4 regions of the Jeotgalicoccus sp. FSL K6-3177 genome follow, and region 3 is predicted to be linked to each of the others. Evidence: riboswitches for the same ligand, from Rfam matches in the RefSeq annotation. Region 3 holds a riboswitch; each other region holds the start of a gene.

Region 1 (3,978 bases), 530 kb from region 3:
GTTGTAGTGGTTAACCGATACATTCGACGCATCTGCCTTTTCAAAAATTAAAGTCTGTTCTTTTTGCTTATCGAGTTCCAGTAAATCGAAGAATGATTCAATATACGGTACTTCTTCAAACTGGCTTTCATTCACACCGTGTAAAATATGACCGCTCCAGTATTTAGAATCTATCAGATAAATACCCGTGCGTGTTAAAACTAAATGATCGATTTTACGTGTATTTGTGTAATTTCTTGATGGTAAATAAATGTTCGACAGAATAATCATATCCGTCTCACGGATTTTTTCATCTTTAACAAGTTTGTCTTTTAACTGAATTAAAGAAAGGTCTGTCAAATACTCGCCTTTATCTACAGTAAACTGATGCAGGCTCGAAAGTTTGTTATCGAGAAGTGTCGTATCATTATGATATTTTTCATTTAAAGCGGACATTTCTTTCTTGTGCTCTAAACGTTCTTCCTCATGTTCACTTTCGTATTTCTCAACGAGTGAATCTTTTTCTTTCGAATAAGTTTGTTCCACAGTTTTCACTTCATTGCGGTGTTTAAAGTAATATACTAAAAACCAGATTGCAATGATGAGAAGCACTGCTGCGACCGCGATAAATATCGGATCTGTAAAAATATTAGTATTCATATTATTCCTCTCTTTCGCAACTGCTTAAATTAGCTATTTCTAAGAAGATCTTTCAGTGCATCGACCTTATCCAGTCTCTCCCAAGGCAAGTCGATGTCCGTACGACCAAAATGTCCATAACTCGCAGTCTGTTTATAAATTGGTCTTCTCAAGTTTAGCATATCTATAATACCATCTGGTGATAAATTAAACAGTTCTCTGATGACTTTTGTAATTTTTTCTTCGTCGTATTTTCCTGTATTAAAAGTATCGACCGCAATAGATACCGGCTGGGATACGCCGATGGCATAAGCCAGCTGAATTTCACATTTTTCCGCCGCACCGCTCGCTACGATATTTTTTGCAATATAACGTGCTGCATAAGCTGCGGAACGGTCAACTTTTGTCGGGTCTTTGCCGCTGAAGGCGCCGCCGCCGTGACGAGCGTAGCCTCCGTAAGTATCGACGATAATTTTACGTCCTGTCAGACCCGCATCCCCTTGCGGTCCGCCAATTACAAATCTGCCTGTCGGGTTGATGAAATATTTAGTTTCTTCATCTATGAGATTTTCAGGAACTACTTCCTGAATCACGTATTCTAATAAATCATCGTAGATTTGTGTCGCCGGAATATTTTCATGATGCTGGGTAGAGATAACAATCGTATCGACTCTTGACGGTTTGCCGTTTTCATCGTATTCAACCGTTACCTGTGATTTGCCGTCCGGACGCAGATAGGAAATTGTATTATCTTTACGCACTTCTGTTAAACGGCGTGAAATTTTGTGCGCTAATGAAATCGGCAGCGGCATAAACTCTTTCGTTTCGTTCGTCGCGTAACCGAACATTAAGCCCTGGTCGCCTGCACCTGTTGAAACTCCTTGTGATTCGCGGGTTTCAAAAGCGTTGTTTACACCGACAGCGATGTCCTCTGACTGCTCATCAATTCCCGTTAAGACAGACATTGTTTTATAATCATAACCGTACTTCGCATCGACATAGCCGATTTCCTTAACGGTTTCTCTCACTGTTCTTGGAATATCGACGTAAGTTTCTGTGCTGATTTCCCCGACAATCATCGCAAGACCTGTGTTGACTACTGTTTCACAGGCAACACGCGCATACGGGTCGCCTTCTAAGATTGCATCGAGAATCGCATCTGAAATCTGGTCTGCAATTTTATCCGGGTGACCTTCTGTGACTGACTCTGAAGTAAATAATTTACGTTCTGACATTTATAAAATCTCCTCTTAAAGCTCATTTAGCCATCTCTTCAAAGCAAAAAATAAAGCCTTTTTCTCCATAATAAACAGAGAAAAAGGCTCGCCCTTTTCTCTTATCGGTCAGAATTACTCTGCATTCTTTAGCACCTTTCTTGAAAAGGAGGTTGCTCTGGCTTCACAGGGTTTGAATCCCTCCACCACCTCTTGATAAGAGATAACTTATTATTCATCTTACATTATTGGAATGGGCAAATCAAGATTAACAAGTTTTATTTGCAGCAGCTTTTTAGATAATTAAATTATAAAACCCAAAAGCAAGCTGTGAAAAATCCTTAATTTTATAAACATATACTTATAACTTTTATAATGATATATAAATTTATCTTATGGATCAGCATTGCAAAAAACAATTCAATATTCAAAAACCTTATCCTGTTATTGTGTAAACATAAAAACGAATGTGTTATACTAATTTCTAAATACTTCGTTAATGAAAATACTTGGAGGCGAATCATGGTTAACCATAAAAGTTTAATCGAAGGTCTTGTTAATAAACCTTCTACTCACAAACAATTATCAAACGCTGAACTTGTCGAAGCATCTTTACGACGCAAAGAGGCTGTACTTACAAATACAGGAGCACTTCGCGCGCAGACTGGAGAATACACAGGCCGCAGCCCGAAAGACCGTTTTATCGTCAGAGACAGCGTATCCGACAGCAAGATTGACTGGGGCGAGGTCAACCAGCCTATTTCACAGGAAATTTTCGATAACTTATTCGATAAAGTTACTACATATTTAAATGACAAAGAAGAATTATTTGTCTTTAACGGCTATGCCGGCGCAGACCCGCATACACAACTGAAACTTCAGGTTGTCAATGAGTTCAGCTGGCACAACATGTTTGCGAAAACAATGTTTATCCGTCCTGAAACAAAAGAAGAAGCACTTGCAATCGATCCTGAATTTACGATTGTATCTGCACCTACTTTTAAAGCAGACCCTGAAGTCGATGGTACGGGTTCTGAAGTATTCGTCCTTGTATCATTAGAAAAGAAAATCATTCTTATCGGCGGTACTGAATACGGCGGAGAAATGAAGAAATCAATCTTCTCAATTATGAACTACCTGCTTCCTGAAGAAGGCGTGCTCAGCATGCACTGCAGTGCCAACGTCGGCGAAAACAAAGATGTTGCATTATTCTTCGGTTTATCAGGTACAGGTAAAACGACGCTTTCTGCAGACCCGGAACGCGATCTTATCGGTGACGATGAGCACGGCTGGAATGACGATGGTGTATTTAACATCGAAGGCGGCTGTTACGCTAAAACTATTAATTTATCAAAAGAAAAAGAACCTGAAATCTTTGAAGCGATTAAATTTGGTTCGGTACTTGAGAACGTAGTTATCGATGAAGACGGCAATCCTGATTACGATGACGGTTCACTGACTGAGAATACACGTGCAGCTTATCCGATTGACCATATCGATAATGCGCGCATTCCTTCAGTTGCAGGACATCCAAAAACAATCATCTTCTTAACAGCAGATGCATTTGGAGTACTTCCTCCAATCGCCAAGTTAAACAAAGATCAGGCAATGTACCATTTCTTAAGCGGATTTACATCTAAACTTGCAGGAACTGAACGCGGCGTTACTACACCGCAGCCGGTATTCTCAACATGCTTCGGTTCACCATTCCTGCCGCTGCATGCGACAGTATATGCGAACATGCTCGGAGATTTAATCGACAAGCATGAAGTTAACGTTTATCTTGTAAACACAGGCTGGACAGGCGGCGAATACGGCGTCGGCAAGCGTATGAACCTTGCACACACCCGTTCAATGGTACGCCGTGCTATCAGCGGTGAACTCGAATTAGGTGAATTCGTTGAAGATGAAATGTTCGGCTTATCAATTCCAACAGCAGTGACTGGTGTGCCGGAAGAAATTCTTGCACCAATCAACACTTGGGAATCCAAAGATGCATACAATGAAAAAGCACAAGGACTTAAAGATAAGTTCATAGAAAACTTTAAAAAATTCGGTGAAGAATCAGCTGCGATTGCTGAAAAAGGCGGATTTTAAATATATTTGATTGCAGAATCCCGGGATATTGATTATCCTGGGATTTTTT
Region 2 (3,978 bases), 650 kb from region 3:
AACTTTGACTTTTGAATACTTTCTTGGGAATCCAATTAATATCGCAATAATTCCGCTGATAATCAGCAGCATTGGATAAATGGAATACGGCATAATTTCCACAGGCGAGATACCGGCGGCGAGTCCTGAAGCTGCAAGCATTTGTCCGCCGTAAGGAATGAGACCCTGGAATCCTGCAGCGAATGTATCGAGTATACTTGCAGATTTTCTCGGGTCCACTTCATATTCTTCAGCTATGTTTTTCGCGAGAGGTCCCGTCATCATTATTGAAATTGTATTATTGGCAGTGGATACGTCAGTAACGCTGACTAAACTTGCGATACCGAGTTCGGCGCCTTTTTTCGTTTTAATTCTGCCCATAATAGTATTGAGCAGGTAGGTGATACCTCCGTAATGACTGACTAGACCAATCATACCGGCTATTAGTATTGTGATAATTGAAATTTCCTGCATACCTGCAATACCTTCACCAGCCGCTGAAAACAGCGTAAATATATCGAAAGCTCCTGTCAACAAGCCGAGAAGACTTGAAATTGCTGCTCCGCTCAGCAACACGATTATGACATCGACCCCGAGGAGTGCGATAATCAGCACAGAAAGATATGGAATGACTTCAATAAAATTAAAGTCATAATTTCCTGTCTGACTAAGTGAGATGTCGGCAGTCATTAAATATAAAGTAATTATGGTCAGAATAGCGCCCGGCAGCACAATCCAAAAGTTCACTTTGAATTTATCAATCATTTTGACACCCTGAGTACGTGTAGCGACAATGGTTGTATCAGAAATAAACGATAAGTTATCACCAAACATAGCCCCGCCAATAACAGTGGCTAAAGCGAGTGCGAGTCCGATTTCAGTCTGGTCTGCGATACCAATGGCGATCGGTGCAATTGCTACAACAGTGCCTGTGCTGGTTCCCATAGCGAGTGATACAAAACAGCAGATAATAAAAATTCCGCTTAAAAGCAGACTAGGGGGAAGAAATGTTAATCCCATATTTACTGTTGAATCCACAGCTCCCATAGCTCCTGCAATGCCGGAAAAAGCACCGGAAAGCAAGAAAATAACAACTATAAGTATGACGTTTTCCTGTGCTGCGCCTTGAAAGTAAGCAGCTAATTTATCTTTAAACGGTTCTTTAAAATATAAAAAGAAACCTGCAACTGACGCAAGAATCGCTGCTAGCGGAATCGGCATAGCACTGAAATCTCCTGCCAGAAGTCCGGTACCAATGAATAAGGCTACAAATATAACTAGGGGCAGCAAGGATACCGGGCCGCCTTTTTTATTAGACATAATATTATCCTCCTATTAAAAAATCCCCATCTTTTATTTGTAAAGATAAGAGATGGGGAAGTCCTCAGCTTATCTTTGAGCGTCTGCTCCTGGAATTAGCACAGTACCAAATAGTCTGTTGCTGAGGCTTCAACGGGCCAGTCCCTTCACCTCTCTGGATAAGAATTTATTTAATTAATGAGATTAAGGATACACGCCTAACCGATAAAGGTCAATATATTAATACAGAGTGTCAAAAAGGTTTAATTTTCAGATAATGGGAAACTACTTCAATATAGACTTAAATATACAAATATATCAAATTTAATTTATTTTAAGTTTGTTACTTGCTTTTTGTAACTAAGTATATTATCATAATTAATGTGATAGTTCGAAAGCGAAGTATTAACGAAAAACAAAACTATGGAGGATGATTTAATTATGGCTAAATTTACAGCGGACACAGCGCACTCAGAATTAGAATTTCAAGTAAAACATATGATGGTAACTAAAGTTAAAGGAACTTTCGGGGAATGGTCGATTGATGTCGAAGCTGACAATATTGAAGACTTCACAACAGCAAAAATAAAAGGTAAAGCAAATGCAGCAACTATCGACACTAAAGTTGCAGACCGTGACGCTCACTTAACTTCTGCTGATTTCTTTGATGTGGAAAACCACCCAGAAATCACATTTGAATCAACTAAAATCGAAGGATCAGGCACAAAATTTGATGTGACAGGCAACTTAACTATTAAAGACGTCACTAACGAAGTGACTATTCCTGTGGAATACAACGGCCAGGGCGTAAGTCCTTTCGGACCGACAGTTTACGGTTTCGAATCTAAATTCTCAATCAACCGTGAAGAATTTGGCTTAACTTGGAACCAGACATTAGAAACAGGCGGAGTGCTTGTATCTAAAGACGTTAAAGTCAGCCTTGAGCTGCAACTTAACCCGGCGGACGCAGAATAATTAGATTATACAGCTAAAAATGATATATATATAAATGGGTCAATACTCCCTAATATTCTTAAATGAATATTAGGGAGTATTTTTTATGACTAAGCACTTAGTTTTTATAACAGGCCGTTAATTGATATTCTTTAAAGAAAAAAGATTACCGATAAATATAATTTAAAGGATGTATTAACTATGAAACTGAGTATACTGGATCAAGCTCCCATTACTAAAGGCAACACACCAGCAGATGCTTTAAAAAAAGCGGAAGAGCTGGCAGTGCTAGGCGATCAGCTCGGCTACGAACGAATGTGGATGGCAGAACATCACGGCACGTCTGCTTACGCAAGTTCAGCTCCTGAAATAACAGCCGCACATTTGGCAGCTAAAACAAAAAACATACGAATCGGTACCGGAGGTGTCATGATGATGCATTATTCTCCGTTAAAGCTTGCCGAAGTTTTTAAAACACTCAGCGCATTCGCTCCCGGACGTATTGATTTTGGCATGGGAAGAGCGCCCGGCGGAGATCAGTTTTCCATTTACGCATTGTCCGAGGGACGTACACCGATGGTGCATAATATGTATGAGAAATTTGATACTGCGCTCCAGCTGATTAATGATGAAGTGCCTTCATCTGATTTATATAACAGAACAATTGCGACACCGTCGAATATCACTCTGCCTGAATCGTGGCTGTTCGGTTCGAGCGGCAACAGTGCGGTAGAAGCTGGCCGGAGAGGCGCGGGTTATTCATTCGCCCAGTTCTTTAACGGACAGCTGTCAAAAGAAATACTCGATGCTTATAAAAATAATTTTGAAGCATCTCCTTTTATGGAAAAACCTGAAATTAATGTATCTTGTATGGTTACAGCAGCAGAAACTGCTGAAGAAGCGGAATTTGAAGCTAAACCTCAGGATATATGGCGTCTGCAGTTTATGAAAGGACGAAGCGGACAAGTTTTGACACCTGAAGAGGCACAGGACTTTCCGCTGACAGAAATGGACCGCATGAAAATTCAAGAAGGCCGTAAACTGCATTTAGTCGGTTCTGCCAAAGAAATCGCTAAACGTCTGCAGGAAGAGCAGATTCAGTATGGATTTGACGAAGCGATGATCTGCAGCATTCCTCACTCTCAAAAAGCGCGTCTCAATGTCTATAAGCTGCTGGCAGAAGAACTGTTTTAAAAACGATTCTGGAGGGTAAATATAGATTGATTAATTTTTGAAAATATTAAGGAGATGCTGCGGTTGACACATTTTGATGCAATAATAATCGGTTTCGGCAAAGCCGGTAAAACTTTGGCAGGGGACCTCGCCGGCCGTGACTGGAATGTGGCGCTAATCGAAAAAGATAAAACAATGTACGGGGGAACTTGTATTAATATCGCCTGTATTCCGACGAAGCTGTTAATGCATGACGCATTGAACGGCAGTGAATACAGAGCTGCCGTAGAACGCAAAAACGGAGTCATTGAGAGACTGCGTGATAAAAACTATCACAGTGTTGCAGACTTAAACAAGGCGACAGTTTACGATGGCACTGCTGTTTTTATCAGCGACAAGGAAATTGAAGTAGAAACAGGAAACGGCAAAAAAGAAGTACTGAGTGCAGATAAAATTTTCGTTAATACTGGAGCAGAGACCAGCATACCGCCGCTCGAGGGTGATATAGACTCTGATAAAGTTTATACGAGCACAACGCTGATAGACGAAGAAATACTGCCGGATAAGCTGACG
Region 3 (3,978 bases):
GAAATAATTTCATGGAAATTTTACTACGTTTATTACAAACACGTTACAAAGTAAAAGAAATTCGCTGATAGGCTTGAAATGTTTTGAACATTAAAATATAATGAGAATATATTAAGAAATACATAACAGAACGCACAAACAAAAGTTAAAGCTATACTCTTCATATCATTAACTAAGTCGTTCTTCGATAGTGCCTTTGGCCTAGATATCATATTATATTATTTATCTGTTAGGGAGACTTTGGATCTCCCTTTTTTTGTTGCCTTTTTTAAGGCTATTTAAACACTAAGAAGGTGAACATATTATGAACAGTGATGAATTACACAGCTGTGCCCGTAAATTTCTCGCTGAAAATTTCGGACTCACACTCGAAATTCCAATCAGAATATCAAAAAGAATGAAATCTAAGCTCGGCGTGTTTCAAATAAAATATCAGAAGAAGCAGGTTGTTTCGAAAGAAATTGTTATGTCCCACACTTTTCTCGTTAATAACTCCAGGGAAATCATTCTCGATGTGCTCTACCACGAATGTGTTCATTATGCACTGTACACACTAAAGAAACCTTACAGAGATTCGGATCGTGAATTTACGGAGACGCTGGAACGCCTCGGCATTGCCAAAACCCGGAGCTATAAATACAAGGGGCAGGCCTATTTATATGAGTGCAGAAAATGCAGCTACGAGTTTACGAAAAGGGTTAAAGGTTACGATAAACGGTATATATGCAGACACTGCCGCGGCAGGTTTACATATAAAGGTACTGTAGCAGCGGGCTGATTAGAAATTATTAAAAATTGTTTGACAATTAATTCTGGTTAGACTAGTATGAAATACAATTAAATAAGAAATTATCCAGAGAGACGGAGGGATCAGGCCCTGGGAAGTCTCAGCAGCAGGCTTTTAAGTACTGTGCTAATTCCTGCAGGCAGAGGCTTGGAAGATAATCACACATCGCCATTTGTCTATTTAGATAAATGGTTTTTTTTATTACATAGAGGAGGGAATTCATGAGCATTCAGCTGAATAACGTTTCAAAAACGTATCATTTAAAAGGCAGAAGTGTTGAGGCATTAAAGCCGACATCCCTGAAGGTCGAAACCGGTGAAATTTACGGTCTAATCGGTTATTCCGGGGTCGGGAAAAGTACTCTTTTAAGACTGATTAATCTGCTTGAGAAACCTTCGGCAGGTTCTGTCATCGTTGGAGAAGATAATCTTACCGAACTGACACCAAAGGCTCTCAGGATTCGCCGGCAGAAAATCGGCATGATTTTCCAGCAGTTTAACTTAATCGAGTCAAAGACAGTTTATGAGAATATAGAATTTGTACTGAAAGCGAGCAAATACAGTAAAAAAGATGTGCCCGCAAGAATTGAAGAGTTACTGAAACTCGTTGGTTTAAACGATAAATCATCTATCAATGCATCAAATTTAAGCGGCGGGCAAAAACAGCGTGTCGGTATCGCGAGAGCACTTGCCAATAACCCGGATATTCTCTTATGTGACGAAGCGACGAGTGCGCTTGATCCGGATACGACGAAAAGTATTTTAAACTTGCTGAAAAATATCAACAAAACTCTCGGTATTACCATTGTGATTATTACTCACGAAATGGAAGTTATTAAAGAAATTGCAGATCGGGTAGGCGTAATGTCCGGCGGTGAAATTATTGAAAGCGGCGAAACGTACAGCGTGTTCAGTCATCCTAAAGAAGAAATTACGAAAGATTTCGTTCAGGAGATATATAACTTTGAAATCCCGTCGCAAATTAAAGAAACGCCGGGTAATCAAGTTATTACCATTCAGTTTTTAAGTGAAAACGCCGAGGAGAATTATTTAAATCAGCTGTACAGGAATTTTGATTTGAATATAAGCATTCTCAACGGAAGAATTGAATATATTAAAGAAAAACCGCTCGGCTTTTTAATGTTTCAAGTATCCGGAGATGCTCAGGAAATAGAACGTCTTAAAACACATATCGATAAAACAACGGGAATCGAAAGGGTGGGTTACATTGGATAATTTCAGCCAGCTTTGGCCGTTGCTGTACCGTGCTTTGCTCGAGACAGCGCTGATGGTTTCTATTTCAATATTTTTTGCAGTGTTAATCGGGCTGCCGCTCGGTATTCTGCTTTACATTACGCAGCATCCGCTGCTGTTTAAAATTAAACCTTTAAACAGCGTGCTCGGCTGGCTTGTGAATATTATCAGGTCGTTTCCTTTTATTATTCTGATTGTGGCGATTATGCCGTTTGCGACCTGGCTCGTTAATGCTTCACACGGCCCGGTTTTTGCAAGTGTTGCTCTGTCAATTGCAGCAGTGCCGCTGTTTGCACGTCTCGTTGAATCCAGTTTTAACAGTGTAAAAGACGGTGTAATCGAAGCGAGTATTGCAGGCGGTGCTCCGCTTTATTTAATCGTTACGGATGTGCTGCTGCCGGAAGCGAAGAAAAGCATCGCGCAGGCAATCACACTGACGATAATTTCAATTATCGCCTTCAGTGCAACTGCGGGTGTTGTAGGCGGAGGCGGGGTCGGCGACCTTGCAATCCGTTACGGCTATTACCGATATGACACGCTGACGATGATTGTGACAGTAGTCGTCCTCGTTGTTATCGTGCAGATTGTCCAGTGGGCTGGAGACTTTATCTCTAACAGAACGGAGGAGAAATAATGCGCGGAATTATAATATTTTTAATTGGCACTTTAGCCGTTATAGCCGGCACTAGCATACTTCTATATGAAGACGAGGGTGAAGTGATTACCATTGGTGCATCGAGCGGACCATTTGCAGATATGGCATCTTTTGCCTTAAAACCCGTCTTGGAAGAGAACGGTTATACGGTCGAAATCGTTGAATACAGCGATTATATTCAGCCGAATAACGCGCTTTCAAATGGCGACCTCGATGCCAATCTCTTTCAGAACGTCCTGTTCATGGACAGTTATAATGAAGAAAATGATGCTGATTTAAAAAATATCATTCAGGTGCCGACGGCACCCATGGGGCTTTACAGCAGTGAATTCAGTTCGCTGGAAGATATTGCTTCCGGCAGTGAAGTAGCATTGCCTTTAGATCCAGTCAACTCCAGCCGCGGTTTTTTAACACTGCAGGACGCGGGGCTGATTACCATCAGTGACGACGCAGATATGTTTGCTATCGATGAAGCAGACATTATAAATAATAAAAAAAATCTCGAGTTTATTTATCAGGACGCCGGCCAGCTGCCGAGAAGCGTTGACCAAATCGGCCTGTCGCTTGTCCCGGGCAACTTTGCGCTCGCAAGTGATATGAAGCTTTCCGATGCCCTTGCCCTTGAAAACATGAATGAATACTTTAGAAATCAAATTGTAATTAACGGCGATGATGCCGGAACGAAACTGGAAGAAGATTTAATCAAGGCTGTAGGGTCGGAGGAATTTAACGAAGTGATTGATGCTGACTTTAAAGGATTCGACAAACCGGAGGAGGATGAATAAATGGCAAGCGAACTTTTAAAATCATTAAGTCCCAGCTATTTCAGCAGTATGATGAATGCAGAGCTCGAAGTCGGCGATAAGCCGCTCTTAAATCTTGCAGTCGGTATTCCCGATGGACAGACGCCTGAAGTCATTACCGATGCAGTTAAAGAAGCTGTTGATAAAGTAGAAAATCAAAAATACGGCGCATTTCGCGGCAAGCCGGAACTAAAAGACAGCATAAAGCGATTTTATAAAAGAACTTACGATGTAGACCTTGAAGATGAAAATATAGCCATCTTGTTCGGCACGAAAAATGCACTGGTTAACTTTCCGCTCGCTCATATCAATCCCGGTGCAGGCGTGATGCTGCCGAATCCCGGTTACGCAGATTATATTACTGCTGTGGAACTCTCGCAGGCAAGGCTGATCGATATGCCGCTCCTTAGAGAAAACAATTATCTTCCTGACTTTGATTCGCTCGAAGCAGAACTTAAAGAAACGGACCTTATTTACTTA
Region 4 (3,978 bases), 460 kb from region 3:
CAGCTCAGGTGCTGTATTGTTATCGAACTCAAAATTGTGAGGATTTTCTGTTATATCATCAAATGTCGCATCCTGGATTTCGATGCCTTCTTCGATTTCAACCAGACCTGCATTTACGAAGAATGACAGGAAACGTCCTTCTTCAGCAGGGTTATTCGACACTAAAATTGTCGACCCGTCAGGAATATCTTCCAGTGAATCATAATCGTTTGAATATACTGCCATTGGCTCGATATGTACGTTGCCGATGCTTGTTAAATCATAACCGTGCGATTCAGTTTCACCATCTAAGTAAGGTGTGTGCTGGAAGAAATTAGCGTCCACTTCTTCATCAGCAAGCAATCTGTTAGGCGTAGTGTAATCGTTAACGATTTCCACGTTAACTGTGATATCTTCTTCAGCTAAAATATCAGCTGCTCTTTCTAAAATTTCAGCGTGCGGTGCAGGTGATGCCGCAACTGAGATTTCAGCCGGCTCTCCTTCATTACTTTCTTCTGAGTCCGAACCGTTACCGCATGCTACTAAAACTAATACGAGTGCAAACAGAGTGACAATATCAAAAATCTTCTTCATGTAATAGCCTCTTTTCATTATAGTTTTTATTGTTAGATCAGCGTTTATCGACTGCTTTTGACAGAGTATCTCCAATAATCTGGATGATAAAAACGATGATCAGAATTACTACAGTTGCAACGAGTGTGACATCCGGCTGGTTTCTTGTGAAGCCGACCATATAGGCGAGGTTACCAAGACCTCCCGCACCGATTACTCCGGCTATTGCAGTAGAGCCGACAAGCATAATTGATGTCACCGTGATACCGGAAATCAGAGCAGGCAGCGATTCCGGAATTAGCACTTTCCAAATGATAGTCCACGTGTTCGCTCCCGTCGATTCAGCCGCTTCAATAACACCCTTGTCGATTTCCTTCAGACCGATTTCAACGAGACGGGCAAAGAAGGGCGCTGCGCCGATAATCAGTGCAGGAAGTGCACCATTTGAACCCATTACCGTTCCCATAATTGCTTTTGTGAACGGCATAATTAAAATAATTAAAATGATGAACGGTATTGCTCTGAACAGGTTAACAATAAATGATGTTGCGCCATAAACCGGTTTTGACACACCGTTATGACTTTTATTTGATAAGAATAAAATAATACCGAGTATCAGCCCGATCAGGAAGGCCAGTGCAGTTGCTATCACGGTCATATAAATTGTTTCGTAAGTCGCTTCTAAAACTGCATCCCATTTCACGTTTTCGAAGGCGAACATTTCTTTAAATGCTGTCAGAAATTCATTCATTTACTTTCAACCTCCAGCGTGACATCGTGTTTTTTAAACTCTGCAGTAATTTGTTCAAGTGTTTCCTGATTAATATCGAGGGCGATATAAAGATGCCCGTATGACTCCTGATTCGTCTGCTTAATATTTCCTGACAGGATATTTACATCAAGACCGTAATTCCGGATAACTTGTGAGACAATCGGCGATTTTGTACGGGTGCCGACAAATGTCAGCTTGACGATAGTTGAAGTCGGGAAGGCTTCTTTTATTTCCTCCATCGCTACTGCGTGGTCGTCATCCGAAATATCATCCTTAACGAAACGTTTCGTTACATTTGACTGAGGATTCTGGAACAGTTCGATAACCGGCCCGACTTCCACTACTTTACCGTTTTCCATGACAGCTGCACGGTCGCATATTTTTCTGATAACATGCATTTCGTGCGTAATCAGCACGATGGTCAAGTTCATCTTTTTCGTAATATCGACGAGCAGGTCAAGCACCTCATCTGTCGTTTCAGGATCCAGAGCACTGGTCGCTTCATCGCACAGCAGAACCTGCGGTTCATTCGACAGCGCTCTCGCAATGCCGACGCGCTGTTTCTGGCCGCCGGACAGCTCACTCGGATAGTTGTTTTCGCGGCCTTCCAGACCAACCAGCCTTATCAGTTCCGAAACACGCAGCTGCCGTTCTTTTTTAGGTACACCTGCGATTTCCAGCGGAAAGCTGATATTTTCAGCGACTGTTCGTGACCAGAGCAGGTTAAAATGCTGAAATATCATCGATACTTTTTGACGTTTTTGCCGCAGTTCTTTCATCGTCATGCCGCTGATTTCATCACCGGTTACTGTAACAGTCCCTTCCGTCGGCTGCTCCAGTCCATTCAAGAGACGAATCAGCGTGGATTTGCCGGCGCCCGAGTAGCCGATAACTCCAAAAATTTCACCTTTCTTCACATTCAGACCGACATTATCTACTGCCGTTATATTTTGATTTTTAGTTTTAAATATTTTAGTCACATTACTAATATCTATCATTATATATAAATCCCTTCCCTTTCCAGGAGAACAATTAAAAAAACCTACTCCAAAAATGAGTAGGCTTTTAAACGTTCATTACGCCTCTCATCTGAGGATATTAATCCAGTGATTTGGCACCTTGTCACGATGACGGTTGCCGTGGCTTCTAAGGGCACATCCCTCCACCACTCTTGATAAGAGTTAATATTTGATTGAAATTCATATTATCAGACTATTCTTTATTAGTCAATCAGAAATTCTTCCAGAACTTCGTTTAAATAAGTAACAGATTGAAATGCGTAGACTTCCCTGACAAGTTTGCCGTTTTTAAACAGCAGCAGTGCTGGCGCAGAACGAATCTGATATTTATCTATCAGTGTTTTATAAAAATTTAAGTTGATGCGTTCATAGCTGATTTCTCTTGCAGAAGCAGCGACGCTGAGCATCGTTTCTGAGATATCGCATGTTTTGCACATCGTTGCATAGCCGAAAATAATATAATACTCTCTATCCTGTATATTCTTTAATATATTTTCCGTTGAAATTGTTTCCTTCACGATAAAACTTACCTTTCATTATTAGGCTCGTATCTACATAAAAACCGTGTCTGAGCAAGAGGTTTGCAAGGTAGTCATGCGGACAGCGTCCGACTTCCCCGAATTTGGGATCTATATAAATATGAGTACTTTCACTAAGATGTTTTTTAAACCATTTACGAATTTTTCTTCCTTCCTTATCCGCATCGGATAAAATGAATATTTGAGAATCGCCAAGCTGATCAATAATCTCATCCAGTTTTGAAATACCCATCGTACCGAAGGTGCAAATTATCTGTACAGGTTCCACCAGCACTTCTTCCAATCTGCGCTTATCCGTTTTTCCCTCAACAATGAGTACTTTATCAGAAAGATTCATCCGTATCACCCTTAGTTAAATTTTTAATATAAATTCACTTTAAGCAATAAATATAGGTTTTAAAAAAACTCCGGACAAAAGTCCAGAGCTAAGTTATTATTTCTCGATTACTGCCTGGTAACCAGCAGCATCAAGAAGGTTATCTAATTCGCTTTCATCTGAAAGTTCAACTTTCAGCATCCAAGCACCTTCGTATGGATTTTCGTTAACAAGTTCCGGACTGTCCTCAAGCTCTTCGTTAACAGCAACTATAGAACCGGAAACCGGTGCATATAATTCAGAAACAGTTTTCACTGATTCCACGCTGCCGAAAGAATCACCTGTAGAGATGTCGTCGCCTTCTTCTGGAAGTTCGACAAATACGATATCTCCAAGTTCAGACTGTGCAAAGTCAGTAATACCGATTGTTACAGTATTTCCTTCAACTTTAATCCACTCATGATCTTCGCTGTACTTTAAATCTTGTGGTAATGACACGCTAAAACCTCCCTTTTAACTTATCATACTTATTGTTGCACAATTGCCATACTTTAGGCAAGTGAATTAATTCAATAATGCATTTTTATAAGTTTCTTCTTTAAAACCTAATAACACATCATCATCAAGTACAACCATCGGCCGCTTAATCAGCATGCCGTCACTTGCGAGCAGTTCCAGTTTCTCTTCTTCACTCAAATCATGAAGACGTTCTTTTAATCCGAGCTCTTTAAATTTAGTGCCCCGCTTGTTAAAAAAGTCATCAATTGAATGCGACGATTT

What was found. A riboswitch is a leader RNA that binds a small molecule or an ion and turns the genes downstream of it on or off. The one in region 3 is predicted to bind S-adenosylmethionine.
Region 1: another riboswitch for S-adenosylmethionine. It lies ahead of metK (methionine adenosyltransferase); the one in region 3 lies ahead of MHH58_RS05520 (methionine ABC transporter ATP-binding protein).
Region 2: another riboswitch for S-adenosylmethionine. It lies ahead of MHH58_RS08865 (Na+/H+ antiporter NhaC family protein); the one in region 3 lies ahead of MHH58_RS05520 (methionine ABC transporter ATP-binding protein).
Region 4: another riboswitch for S-adenosylmethionine. It lies ahead of MHH58_RS03405 (methionine ABC transporter ATP-binding protein); the one in region 3 lies ahead of MHH58_RS05520 (methionine ABC transporter ATP-binding protein).

The regions. Positions count from the first base shown of each region.
Region 1 is NZ_JBBOSK010000001.1:1,647,714-1,651,691, forward strand. It holds gene MHH58_RS08160 (nuclease-related domain-containing protein) at 1-639, opposite strand, end outside; gene metK (methionine adenosyltransferase) at 669-1,853, opposite strand; SAM riboswitch class I at 1,952-2,055, opposite strand; gene pckA (phosphoenolpyruvate carboxykinase (ATP)) at 2,355-3,929, shown strand.
Region 2 is NZ_JBBOSK010000001.1:1,768,719-1,772,696, reverse strand. It holds gene MHH58_RS08865 (Na+/H+ antiporter NhaC family protein) at 1-1,299, opposite strand, end outside; SAM riboswitch class I at 1,366-1,464, opposite strand; gene MHH58_RS08860 (YceI family protein) at 1,720-2,253, shown strand; gene MHH58_RS08855 (MsnO8 family LLM class oxidoreductase) at 2,434-3,426, shown strand; gene MHH58_RS08850 (FAD-dependent oxidoreductase) at 3,490-3,978, shown strand, end outside.
Region 3 is NZ_JBBOSK010000001.1:1,121,580-1,125,557, forward strand. It holds gene MHH58_RS05515 (SprT family zinc-dependent metalloprotease) at 305-778, shown strand; SAM riboswitch class I at 847-948, shown strand; gene MHH58_RS05520 (methionine ABC transporter ATP-binding protein) at 1,009-2,022, shown strand; gene MHH58_RS05525 (methionine ABC transporter permease) at 2,015-2,674, shown strand; gene MHH58_RS05530 (MetQ/NlpA family ABC transporter substrate-binding protein) at 2,674-3,480, shown strand; gene MHH58_RS05535 (aminotransferase class I/II-fold pyridoxal phosphate-dependent enzyme) at 3,481-3,978, shown strand, end outside.
Region 4 is NZ_JBBOSK010000001.1:664,713-668,690, reverse strand. It holds gene MHH58_RS03415 (MetQ/NlpA family ABC transporter substrate-binding protein) at 1-573, opposite strand, end outside; gene MHH58_RS03410 (methionine ABC transporter permease) at 611-1,303, opposite strand; gene MHH58_RS03405 (methionine ABC transporter ATP-binding protein) at 1,300-2,322, opposite strand; SAM riboswitch class I at 2,407-2,505, opposite strand; gene MHH58_RS03400 (thioredoxin domain-containing protein) at 2,547-2,861, opposite strand; gene MHH58_RS03395 (toprim domain-containing protein) at 2,812-3,219, opposite strand; gene gcvH (glycine cleavage system protein GcvH) at 3,316-3,696, opposite strand; gene MHH58_RS03385 (Spx/MgsR family RNA polymerase-binding regulatory protein) at 3,763-3,978, opposite strand, start outside.